DNA from 2 places in the Intrasporangium mesophilum genome. Region 2 is predicted to be linked to the other one. Evidence: riboswitches for the same ligand, from Rfam matches in the RefSeq annotation. Region 2 holds a riboswitch; the other holds the start of a gene.

Region 1 (5,542 bases), on a different contig from region 2:
GATGGCGAGGTGGAGCACGAGCGTGGCTCTCGTGCGGGCGAACTCGGCGAGCGCCTCGGTGGCGGGCATCTGGGTCGAGTCACGGTGCGCCCTGGTGAGAACCACCGACTGGGCGACCTCCGGGACGGTCAGCTCCCGGCCTATGAGGGCTGCCGCGGCCGCATAGGCGGGCACGCCCGGGGTCACGTCCCATGGCACACCAGCCCGGTCCAGCCGACGGGTCTGCTCCGCGATCGCGGAGTAGATCGAGGGGTCTCCGGAGCAGAGTCGAGCCACGTCGTGCCCCGTCTCGTGGGCCCGGATGCAGTGCTCGACGATCGCGTCGAGGTGGAGGTGCTGCGTGTCGACGAGCATCGCGTCTGGGCGGCAGTGAGCGAGCACCTCGGGTCCGATGTAGGTCCCCGCATAGAGACATACCTCGGACCGCTCCAGGAGACCGACGGCCCGCAGGGTGAGCAGGTCGGCCGCGCCGGGGCCTGCTCCGATGAAGTGAATCGTCACGCGCGCTCCTGTCGAATCGCTTGTGGCACAGTCTTTTCCGCGGACCACTGGATCACCGCTCGGGCGGGTCGCCACCCGTTGAGCGAGCCCAGAGGCTCCAGGTCCTCGATCGCGACCCGGGACATTCGACCGCCGAGCCTCGCGCGCGCGTCGTGCAGCACCCGCTCCGTCTCGACCGTCACCGCGTGCACCACGAGGCGTCCGCCGGGGACCAGGGCTGCCCAGCAGCGGTCGATCAGGTCCGCAGTCGCGCCCCCGCCGACGAAGACGGCGTCCGGCGCGGGCAGTCCGCTCGCCAGGTCCACCGACGCTCCCTCGTGGACGACGAGCCCGGGCACGCCGAGTCGCCTCGCATTGCGCCGGATCCGCTCCGCGCGCTCGGGATCGCGCTCCACCGAGTGCACGACGATGCGCGGGTGCTGGCGGGCGAACTCGATGCCGACCGAGCCGGAGCCCGCGCCGAGGTCCCACATGAGGTCCCCGGCCTGCGGCGCGAGGTGTGCGAGGGCTGCGGCGCGTACGAGCCGTCTCGTCAGCTGCCCGTCGTTCTCGTATGCCGTGTCGTCGAGACCCGGCGCCAGGGACCGCGGTGACGAAGCGGGGTCGGGGCGGCACTCGATGCACACGACATGCAGCCGAGGGACGGGACGGCCGTCCCACGATGCGGCCACGCACTCGGTGCGCGACTCCTCCGCAGCGCCGAGGTCGCCGAGGACCGTGAGGCGGCTGGCGGCATACCCCTCCTCGACGAGGAGCCGCGCGATGCGGGAGGGACCGTCCTCGCCCGAGGTGAGCACGATGACCCTCGCACGCGGCGACAGGTCTCGACGGAGGCGGTCCACGTCGCGGCCCACGAGGGTCACGGCGTCGGACTCCTCTGCCGCCCAGCCCATTCGGGCGCGCGCCAGCGAGACGGAGGAGACGTTTGGATGGATGCGGACAACATCGGAACCCCACGCGTCGAGCAGGGTCGCCCCCACACCGGACACCAGCGGGTCGCCGCTCGCGAGCACGACCGCGCGCCGCCCGAGCAGTCGGGGCAGCAGCGCGTCGAGCCCCGCACGAAGCGGGGACGGCCACCGGATGCGCTCGACGCGAGGCGTCCCGTCGAGCATCGCCAGATGCCGCTCGCCGCCCACGACGACCTCGGCCCCGTCCACGAGCCGACGCTCGTCGGGGCCGAGAGAACCCAGACCGGACGCGCCGACCCCGACCACCTCGATCACGTCCGCGACCCTAGCGGGGTGTCCGGGTCGAGGGGTCTGGCAGACTGCGCAGTGGCGACGGGGAGAGGAATCCGGTGAGAGTCCGGAGCGGTCCCGCCACTGTGATGCACGACCGACAGCAGCCCGTCGGCCCGTGCCAGCCAGGGCATCTCCCGCCGCTGGTCGCGTCCGCCGGGCGGGACCGGTCAACCACGCGGGCGAGGCACCCGCAGGAGGCACTCGACGATGTACGACGGCTCGACCGACCCCATGTCCTTCCCGTTCACCGCCGTCGTCGGGTCGGACGACCTGGCGCTCGCGCTCGTGCTCACTGCGGTGTCACCTGAGGTCGGCGGGGTGCTCGTCCGCGGCGAGAAGGGCACCGCGAAGTCGACGATGGTGCGCGGCCTCGCCGCGGTGCTGCCCCCTCAGACCGTTGTGGCCGGATGCCGGTTCGGGTGCGCGCCCGCCGCGGTGCCCGAGGGCGAGGCGTATGCCGTCGGCGGCCTCCCGGGGCGCGCTGACCACTGCCCCGACGGGCCGCACGACCCGCTCGGCGAGGTCAGTGCCCGGCCCGCCCGGCTCGTGGAGCTGCCCATCGGGGCGACGGAGGACCGGGTGGTCGGGTCACTCGACCTCGAGCGGGCGCTGACGCACGGCGAGACGGCCTACCAGCCCGGCCTGCTCGCCGCCGCCAACCGCGGCATCCTCTACGTCGACGAGGTCAACCTGCTGCACGACCACCTCGTCGACCTGCTCCTCGACGCGGCCGCGATGGGCCGCAACACCGTAGAGCGCGACGGCGTCTCGGTGTCCCACGCTGCCAGGATCGTGCTCGTCGGCACCATGAACCCCGAGGAGGGTGAGCTCCGTCCGCAGCTGCTCGACCGCTTCGGGCTGACCGTCGAGGTCGTGGCCCCGCGAGACCCGGACCTGCGGGCGGAGGTCGTGCGCCGGCGCCTGGCCTTCGACGCCGACCCGGCCGGGTTCGCGTTGCGGTTCGCCCCTGCTCAGTCCGAGCTGCGCGAGCGGATCGTCGGGGCGCGCATCAGCCTGGCCGAGGTCGTCCTCCCGGACTCGGAGCTGACCCGGATCGCCCGGGTGTGCTCGGCCTTCGAGGTCGACGGGCTCCGTGCGGACATCGTCACGGCGCGTGCTGCGGTCGCCCATGCCGCGTGGTCCGGCCGCCTGGCCGTGACCCGTGAGGATGTCCGCGCGGCCGCCCGGCTCGCCCTGCCCCATCGCCGGCGCCGCAACCCGTTCGACTCCCCCGGCCTCGACGAGGACCTCCTGGACGCAGTGCTGGGCGACGACGAGCCGGAACCCGATCCCGACGCCCAGCCCGACCCCGGTCGAGACGACGGACCGGACAGCGCAACGGGCCCGGCCCTCGGCACGCCCCCCGACACGCCGAGCGGCACGCCTCTCGATCGCCCCGCTCGTGACGGGGCTGACTCGCCGACCGGCGCACCCACCGACGAGGCCCGTGCCCGCGCTCATCCGGATCCGGAGGGAGGGCCAGCGCGCGACCTCAAGAGCTCCGACCGCGCGGCCCCTGCGACCGGGGTCAGCAGACCCAAAGAGCCTTATGGCGCAAGGCTGCTCACCATCAAGGGCCTGGGCGCGGGTGATCCCGGACGACGGTCGTCCGCCGTGACGCGGGTCGGCCGCCGCATCGGCGCCGCGGCGAGCACCGATGGCGCCGTGCACCTCCCCGCCACGATCCGCGCAGCCGCTCCCCACCAACCGGTGCGAGCGGACCGGCTGGTGATCCGGCCGCAGCACCTGAGGCGATCCGTGCTGCAGGGCCGGGAGTCGAACCTCGTGCTGCTCTGCGTCGACGCGTCCGGCTCGATGGCCGCACGCCGACGCATGGAGGCCGTCAAAGGGGCGGCGCTCTCGCTGCTGCTCGATGCCTACCAGCGCCGAGACAAGGTCGGCCTGGTGACCTTCCGTGGAGACTCCGCCGACCTCGTCCTGCCGCCGACCAGCTCGGTCGACGTCGCCGCCAGGCGGCTGGAGACTCTGGCCCACGGCGGACGTACGCCGCTCGCGGAAGGGTTGCTCACGGCATACGACACGCTACGCGTCGAGCGGCTGCGCGACCCGAGGCGGCGCGCGCTGCTCGTCGTGGTCACTGACGGCCGCGCGACCGCGGGTCCTGACGCGCTGCCACGGGCCCTTCGGGTGGCCGTCCAGCTGCGCCACGAGGGCGTCGACTCAGTGGTCGTCGACTGCGAGTCGGGACGGTTCCGTCTCGCCCTGGCGACCCGGCTCGCACAAGAGCTCGGGGCCGAGTACGTTCCGGTTGGCGAGCTGGCTGCGTCGGCGATCGTCGACGTCGCGAGGGCCCGCCGAGACACGGCCACAGCCACGAGGAAAGCCACGAGGAAGGTCGCCTGATGCGCGGGCAGCCCACCGCCGTCCCAGAGGACGGACTGACCACTCGACAGCGCCGAAACCGGCCCCTCGTGATCGTCCACACGGGCGAGGGCAAGGGCAAGTCGACCGCGGCCTTCGGTCTCGCGCTGCGTGGGTGGAACCAGGGCTGGTCGGTCGGGGTGTTCCAGTTCGTCAAGAGCGCGAAGTGGCGAATCGGCGAGCAGAGCGCGGTCGAAGCCCTCGCCGACCTGCACAGCGACACCGGCCGCGGCGGCCCGATGGAGTGGCACAAGATGGGATCCGGCTGGTCCTGGTCGCGCAAGGACGGCACCGAGGACGACCACGCCGACGCCGCCCGCGAGGGCTGGGCCGAGATCAAGCGGCGCCTCCACGCGGAGACCCACACGCTCTACGTGCTGGACGAGTTCACGTACCCGATGGCATGGGGGTGGGTGGACGTCGACGACGTGGTGCAGACTCTCACCGACCGGCCGGGTCACCAGCATGTCGTCATCACCGGGCGGCGATGCCCCGACGGTGTGCTCGAGGCCGCCGACCTCGTGACCGAGATGACCAAGGTGAAGCATCCCTTCGACGCCGGCCAGAAGGGCCAGCGAGGGATCGAATGGTGAACCAACCGATGAGCACCAAGCTTCCGAGAGTCGTCATCTCCGCACCCGCGTCGGGCCACGGAAAGACCACTGTCGCAACCGGACTCATGGCCGCCCTGCGCGACCGCGGGCTCGGCGTGTCCGGCTTCAAGGTCGGGCCCGACTTCATCGACCCCGGCTACCACTCGCTCGCCACCGGGCGTCCGGGACGCAACCTCGACCCCTTCCTCACCTCCGAGAGCCTCGTCGGGCCGCTCCTGCTGCACGGCGCGAGCGCTCATGGGCACACTGACGTCGCCGTCATCGAGGGCGTCATGGGCCTGTTCGACGGGAGGATCGGCGGAGACGGCTTCGCCTCGACGGCCCATGTCGCAGGGCTGACCCGCAGCCCTGTCGTCGTGGTCCTCGACGTCAGCCAGATGGCCCGCACGGCAGCGGCCATCGTGCACGGGCTGGCGACATTCGACCCGACCACCCGGGTCAGCGGAGTCATCCTCAACAAGGCGGCCTCGGGCCGGCACATGCGCGAGGTGTGGTCGGCGCTCGAAGCGACGGGCGTGCCGGTGCTCGGAGTGCTCCCGCGCGACGCGGAGATCGAGGCGCCGTCGCGGCACCTCGGGCTGGTCCCCGCGGCGGAGCGCGACGAGTCCGCCCAGGCTCTCGAGGTGCTCGCCGCACGGGTGGCAACGCACATCGACCTCGATGGCGTACTGGCGATCGCGCGGTCCGCACCGGACCTCGCTGGTGAGCCGTGGGACCCGTCGGCCGCGCTCGGCCGCGCAGCCCGGCCCGACAGCGTACGACCCGTCGTCGCGGTCGCCGGCGGGCGCGCGTTCACCTTCC
Region 2 (5,542 bases):
CATACGTCGCGAAGTACAGCTTCTCGACCGACCCGTCGGACGCGCGGACGACCTCGAGCACCTCGCCGCGCTCGCGCCCGGCGACGGCGCGGTAGCGATCCGGGCCGTCAGCCGCATACCGCGTCTCGGAGAGCGGTTCGTCCTCGCTGAGGCGCGACCAGAGCTCGCCCTCGCGCACGAAGAAGGTCAGCGGCGACCCTTCGGACCACCACAGCCCGAGCAGCTCGTCGAGCTCAGGGTGGGCCGACTCGGGAACCCACGCCGGGGCCAGGGTCGGCTCCGCCTCGAGGACCGAGTCGACGAGGTCGGTCGCGAGCGTCAGCGGCAGCGCGCCTGAGGTCGTGTTGGCGAAGACGACGGCCGCGAGTCCCTCCTTGCGGCGCACTCGCAGGCCGGCGAGGTAGCCGGGCATGGCGCCGCCATGCCCGACATAGACACGGTCGCCGCGGCGGCCCATGCCGAAGCCGAGGCCGTATGCCCCGCTCCAGCCGTCGACATCGGTCATGATCAGCGGCCGGCACATCTCCTCGACCGTCTCCGGCCGCACGACCCGGTCGTCTGGGTCGGCGACGTACGCGGCGTACCTGGCCAGGTCGGCCACGGTGGACCACAGGCCGCCGAGCGGTGCCGTGGCGTTCAGTGTGAACAGCGGCTCTTCGCGGGCGGTCCCCGCGTACGGGTCGATCTGGTAGCCGAGGGCGCGGTCGTCGGCCGGCTCGAGGCCGGTGCGGGTCATCCCCAGGGGCTCGAGGACCCGCGCTCGCACGACGTCCTCCCAGTCCTGCCCGGTGACCTGCTCGATCACCTGGCCCAGAAGTCCGTAGGCGAGGTTGGAGTAGTGGAACGCGTGGTGCGCAGGAAGGACCTGCTCGGCCTCCTCGACGCCGTCGAGGAACGCGGCACGGTCAGGGGCCTCGAGAATCTCCCAGATATTGCCCACCGGCTCGCGCTGCAGTCCCGAGGCATGAGCCAGCATCTGCCGCAGCGGCACCTGAGCGTGCCTGGTGCCGGGCAGGAACGTCCCCAGCTGGTCGTCGAGGCTCAGGCGGCCCTCGTCGCGCAAGGACATCACGGCCAGCGCCGTGAAGGTCTTGGTGACCGAACCGATCATGAACTGGGTGTCGTCGTCGGCAGCGACCGGCGTCTCGCCGAGACGAGCTGATCCGACGTGTGCCGACCACACGAGCCGGCCGTCCCGCACCACTCCGACGCTGACCCCTGGCGACCGCCACTCCTTCTGCGCGGCGACCACCTGACGGAGCAGCGAGCGCTCCAGCCCGTCGGAGAGCGACCCCGAAGCGGCCGCGGCGTCCACGGCGCTCATTCGGCCGCTCGCAGGCTCATCGGGCCATAGACGACGGCGTCGTTCTGACGGAGCGTGACCGCCTCGACACCCGCAGCGAGCAGCTCACGCCACGACTCTCCGAGGTAGCTCTCGGCATCGCTCTGGGTCGGGAAGCCGCTGGTGGCCAGGCCCTCCCCGGCCATGCTGTTGCCGTGGTTGTCGAGATACAGCCAGGTCCAGTCACCGCTCATGGCGTCACCCTAGTTGGCGCGTCCACCGAGGCCGCATGGGGCGTGTTTGACGGACCCCCCACGGGCGTGCCACGGTTCGCAGTACCGAAGGACGACGGGGCAAGCCGGTGAGAATCCGGCGCTGACCCGCAACCGTGATGCCGCTCGCACGAGGCCCTGCCCCGCCAGGCGACCAGCCGGAAAACCCGCGCCCTTACCGGCTCCTTTGTCAGTCTGTCGTGGAATGCGGACCGGAGTCACCCTGCCGGGCCGACCCGATGGTCGAGGTCCGACACGGTGTCCGACCGCGAGGAGGTAACCGTGTCCCCTGTTCGTCGCGGCCCGCTCCGGGTCGTCCTTGCCCTGCTCGTCGCAGCCTTCCTGGGCGCGCTCACCGTCGCGCCCGCCCAGGCAGCGGCCTACCGGTTCTGGGGCTTCTACCAGCTCGAGAACGGCGCGTGGGTGTTCGCCCAGAAGGGTCCCGACCAGACCGTCCCCGCCGACGGGTCCATCGACGGCTGGCGGTATGCCGTCGGTGACGAGAGCTCGAGCCGCTTTCCCCGCGCGGTCATGACCTTCGAGCAGGTGTGTGGCTCGACGGCGCCGCAGGCCGGCAGCAAGCGGGTCGCGGTCGTCGTGGACTTCGGGCGCCCTGCCGACTCCGAGAACGCCGCGACCCCGCCCGAGCCGAAGGCGGTCTGCGCCGTGGTCCCGGAGAAGGGGACGAGCACCGAGGTGCTCAAGGCCGCGGGCGAGCTGCGGGTCGAGAAGGGACTCATCTGCTCGGTCGCCGGCTATCCGGCCTCGGGCTGCGGCGGCGAGGTCAAGGAGGTCAGCGCCGAGGCGAAGGCCGCTGACACGGCGGTCACCATCGCTGCACCGGCCGCCAGCACGTCAGCCACACCGTCGACGACCGCTCCCGCCGACGCGGCCGCCCAGCCGGCGTCGAGCAGCAGCGGAGGGTCGACGGCGGCATACCTCATCGTCGGCTTGGCCTTGCTCGCGCTCATCGCCTACCTGGTCTACCGGGCGCGGTCTCGCGCCGGCAGCGACGCCTGAGAAGGAGGACCGGCCTCTGATGCAGCTCCGTCCCCGACTCCAGCACCCCGCAGCCTGGTGGCTGTGGGGGCTGGGGCTCGCGACAGCTGCGTCCCGCACCACGAACCCGGTCCTGCTCCTGCTCGTCATCGGGGTGTGCGTGCTCGTCGTGAGCGAGCGCCGCGACCCGGCGACTCCGAACGTGCTCCTGGCGTTCCTCGTCGTCGGGGTGACCGTCGTCGCCTTCCGTGTCGTCATGACGGCCGTGCTGGGCAACGGCATCCGCGGCGACACACCACTGTTCACGATCCCGCAGGTGCCGCTGCCCGACTGGGCCTCGAGCATCCGCATCGGCGGTGAGGTCACGCTCGAGTCGCTGCTGTATGCCGCATACGACGCCCTTCGGCTCGCGGCGATCCTCGCGTGCCTCGGTGCGGCCAACGCTCTGGCGAGCCCGCGACGCCTGCTGCGCTACCTGCCTGCCACGCTCTACGACATAGGCACGGCGGTGGTCGTCGGGCTCACGTTCGCGCCCCAGCTGGTGACGGACGCCCGCAACGTCCGTGCCGCCCGCACGCTGCGCGGGAGGGACGGACGCGGGCTGCGCGAGCTGGCGCGCCTCGCCGTGCCGGTGCTCGAGACGGCGTTCGAGCGCTCGCTGGCTCTCGCCGCGTCGATGGAGTCCCGCGGCTACGGGCGGGCCGTCACGATGACGTCCTCGAGCCGCAAGCTGGCCACCGGCCTCGCGCTGGCCGGCCTCGCGGGCGTCCTCGCCGGCCTCTACGGCCTGCTGGACTCCTCGGCGGGCGGCGTGCTCGGCCTGCCCCTGCTGCTCGCCGGCGCTGCCCTGGCCGCGGCGAGCCTGCTCGTCGGCGCATCGCGCGACCACCGGTCCGGACACCGCCGCGACCGCTGGGCGTGGACCGAGACCCTGACCGTCCTCGCGGGGGCGGTCCCGGGGGCTGTGCTCGTCGTCGCCTCCGCCCAAGGCTGGCCGGGCATCGTGCCGGGCCAGCAGGCCGAGCTCCCGGCAGTTCCGCTGCTTGCCGTGGTCGCGATCCTGGTCGCCGCGCTGCCGGCCTGGCTCACGCCCAGACCCCGGGAGGTGACCCCGTGATCGTCTTCGAACAGGTGTCCGTGGAGTATGCCGGCGCGCCGGGTCCCAGCCTTCGTGACGTCACGCTGGAGATCCCGGAAGGCGAGCTGGTGCTCGTCGTGGGCCCCACCGGCAGCGGCAAGTCGACCCTGCTGCGCACGGTGAACGGCCTCGTCCCGCATTTCAGCGGTGGCACCCTGCGTGGGCGGGTCACCGTCGACGGTCTGGACACGGCGCAGCACCGGCCGCGCGACCTGGCCACGGTCGTCGGGCTCGTCGAGCAGAACCCCTCCTCCACGTTCGTCACTGACGTCGTCGAGGACGAGGTCGCCTACGGGATGGAGACGTTGGGCCTGGACTCCACCACCATCCGGCGGCGGGTCGAGGAGACGCTCGACCTGTTCGGGCTGACGCCGCTGCGCTCGCGGCCCCTGGCCGCGCTCTCCGGCGGGCAGCAGCAGCGGGTCGCCATCGCGGCGCTCTTCGCCGCCGGCCCGCGGATCCTCGTGCTCGACGAGCCGACCTCGGCGCTCGACCCGGTAGCGGCCGAAGAGGTCCTCGCGTCCCTGCATCGCATCGTGCACGATCTCGGAGTGACGGTGGTCCTCGCCGAGCACCGGCTCGAGCGGGTGGTGCATCACGCCGACCGTGTCGTCCTCGTCGACGACGGCACTGTGTCGGCTCTGCTCGATCCGGCCGAGGCGATGAGCCGGTCCCGCATCTTCCCACCCGTCGTGGGACTCTCGCGCCTTGCCGGTTGGTCGCCCACTCCCCTGTCCATCCGTGACGCGCGCCGACGAGCCGCGGCTCTGCGCGAGACTCTCGGCGCGAGCCCTCCCGAAGTGACCGCGACACTCCGCAGTGCCGGTCCGCGTGACGCGATCAGCGTCTCCGGCGCGCGAGTCACCCGCGCGGGCAGGATCGTCATCGACGATCTCGACCTGGTGGTGGCGCAGGGGTCTGTCACGGCCCTGATGGGCCGTAACGGTGCCGGCAAGTCCACGCTTCTCGGAGCCCTCGCAGCGCAGCACCGGCTGGCCTCAGGGCGCGTCCGGCTGGGCCTTTCCGCGATGGACCCGCACGGCGTGCCCGCTCGTGAGCGAGTCCGCACCGTAGGCCTCGTGCCCCAGCAGCCCGAGCTGCTCCTCTACGCTGACTCCGTCTCGGCCGAGTGTGCAGCGGCCGACGCCGACTTCGGCGCCGCTGCCGGCACGACCCGCGGGCTGCTCGACCGGATCTCGTCGGGAATCGACGGCTCCACCCATCCGCGTGACCTGTCCGAAGGCCAGCGCCTCGAGGTCGCGCTGGCCGTCATCCTGGCCGCGTCGCCCGAGGTGCTCCTGCTCGACGAGCCGACGCGCGGGCTCGACTACGGCGCCAAGAAGCGGCTGGGGAAGGTCCTCGCGGGCCTCGCGTCCGAAGGTACGGCCGTCCTCGTCGCCACTCACGACGTGGAGCTGGCGGCGGAGATCGCCGATCGCGTCGTGATCCTGGCCGACGGGGAGATCGTCACAGACGGCCCGGCTCGCGAGATCCTCTCGTCCTCACCGGCGTTCGCGCCGCAGGTGACCAAGGTGCTGCTGCCCCAGACCTGGCTCACGGTCGACGAGGTCGCCGAAGCCCTCGGGAGGACGGCATGACCGGACACCGTGTCATCCCGCTGCGCTGGCCGGCCGTTGCGGCCGTCGCCATCGTCGGCGTCGTCGGCCTGGTCGCCTTCTTCTGGCCGTTCTTCGTCTCTGCCGGGTTCGCGCGCGACCACGGGAACGACGCACCGTGGCTGTTCGCCCTGCTGCTCGGCCTGCTCGTCGTGGTCTGCCTGGCCGAGGTGACTGCCGGACGCCTGGACGCGAAGACGATCGCGGTGCTCGGCGTAGCGGCTGCGGCTGGGGG

Evidence for each region. Region 2 has a riboswitch for cobalamin ahead of ACYVLP_RS02095 (SCO2322 family protein). Riboswitches for the same ligand answer to the same signal wherever they lie in the genome.
Region 1: it holds a riboswitch for cobalamin, as region 2 does, so the genes downstream of both, ACYVLP_RS04610 (magnesium chelatase subunit D family protein) here and ACYVLP_RS02095 (SCO2322 family protein) in region 2, are expected to answer to the same signal.

The regions. Positions count from the first base shown of each region.
Region 1 is NZ_BAAGRF010000004.1:265,863-271,404, forward strand. Features, by position in the region: gene ACYVLP_RS04600 (cobalt-precorrin-4/precorrin-4 C(11)-methyltransferase) at 1-501, opposite strand, end outside; gene cbiE (precorrin-6y C5,15-methyltransferase (decarboxylating) subunit CbiE) at 498-1,727, opposite strand; cobalamin riboswitch at 1,769-1,898, shown strand; gene ACYVLP_RS04610 (magnesium chelatase subunit D family protein) at 1,953-4,109, shown strand; gene cobO (cob(I)yrinic acid a,c-diamide adenosyltransferase) at 4,109-4,720, shown strand; gene ACYVLP_RS04620 (cobyrinate a,c-diamide synthase) at 4,729-5,542, shown strand, end outside.
Region 2 is NZ_BAAGRF010000003.1:160,774-166,315, reverse strand. Features, by position in the region: gene ACYVLP_RS02105 (serine hydrolase domain-containing protein) at 1-1,324, opposite strand, end outside; gene ACYVLP_RS02100 (hypothetical protein) at 1,321-1,536, opposite strand; cobalamin riboswitch at 1,584-1,743, shown strand; gene ACYVLP_RS02095 (SCO2322 family protein) at 1,837-2,574, shown strand; gene ACYVLP_RS02090 (energy-coupling factor transporter transmembrane component T) at 2,594-3,670, shown strand; gene ACYVLP_RS02085 (ABC transporter ATP-binding protein) at 3,667-5,289, shown strand; gene ACYVLP_RS02080 (ECF transporter S component) at 5,286-5,542, shown strand, end outside.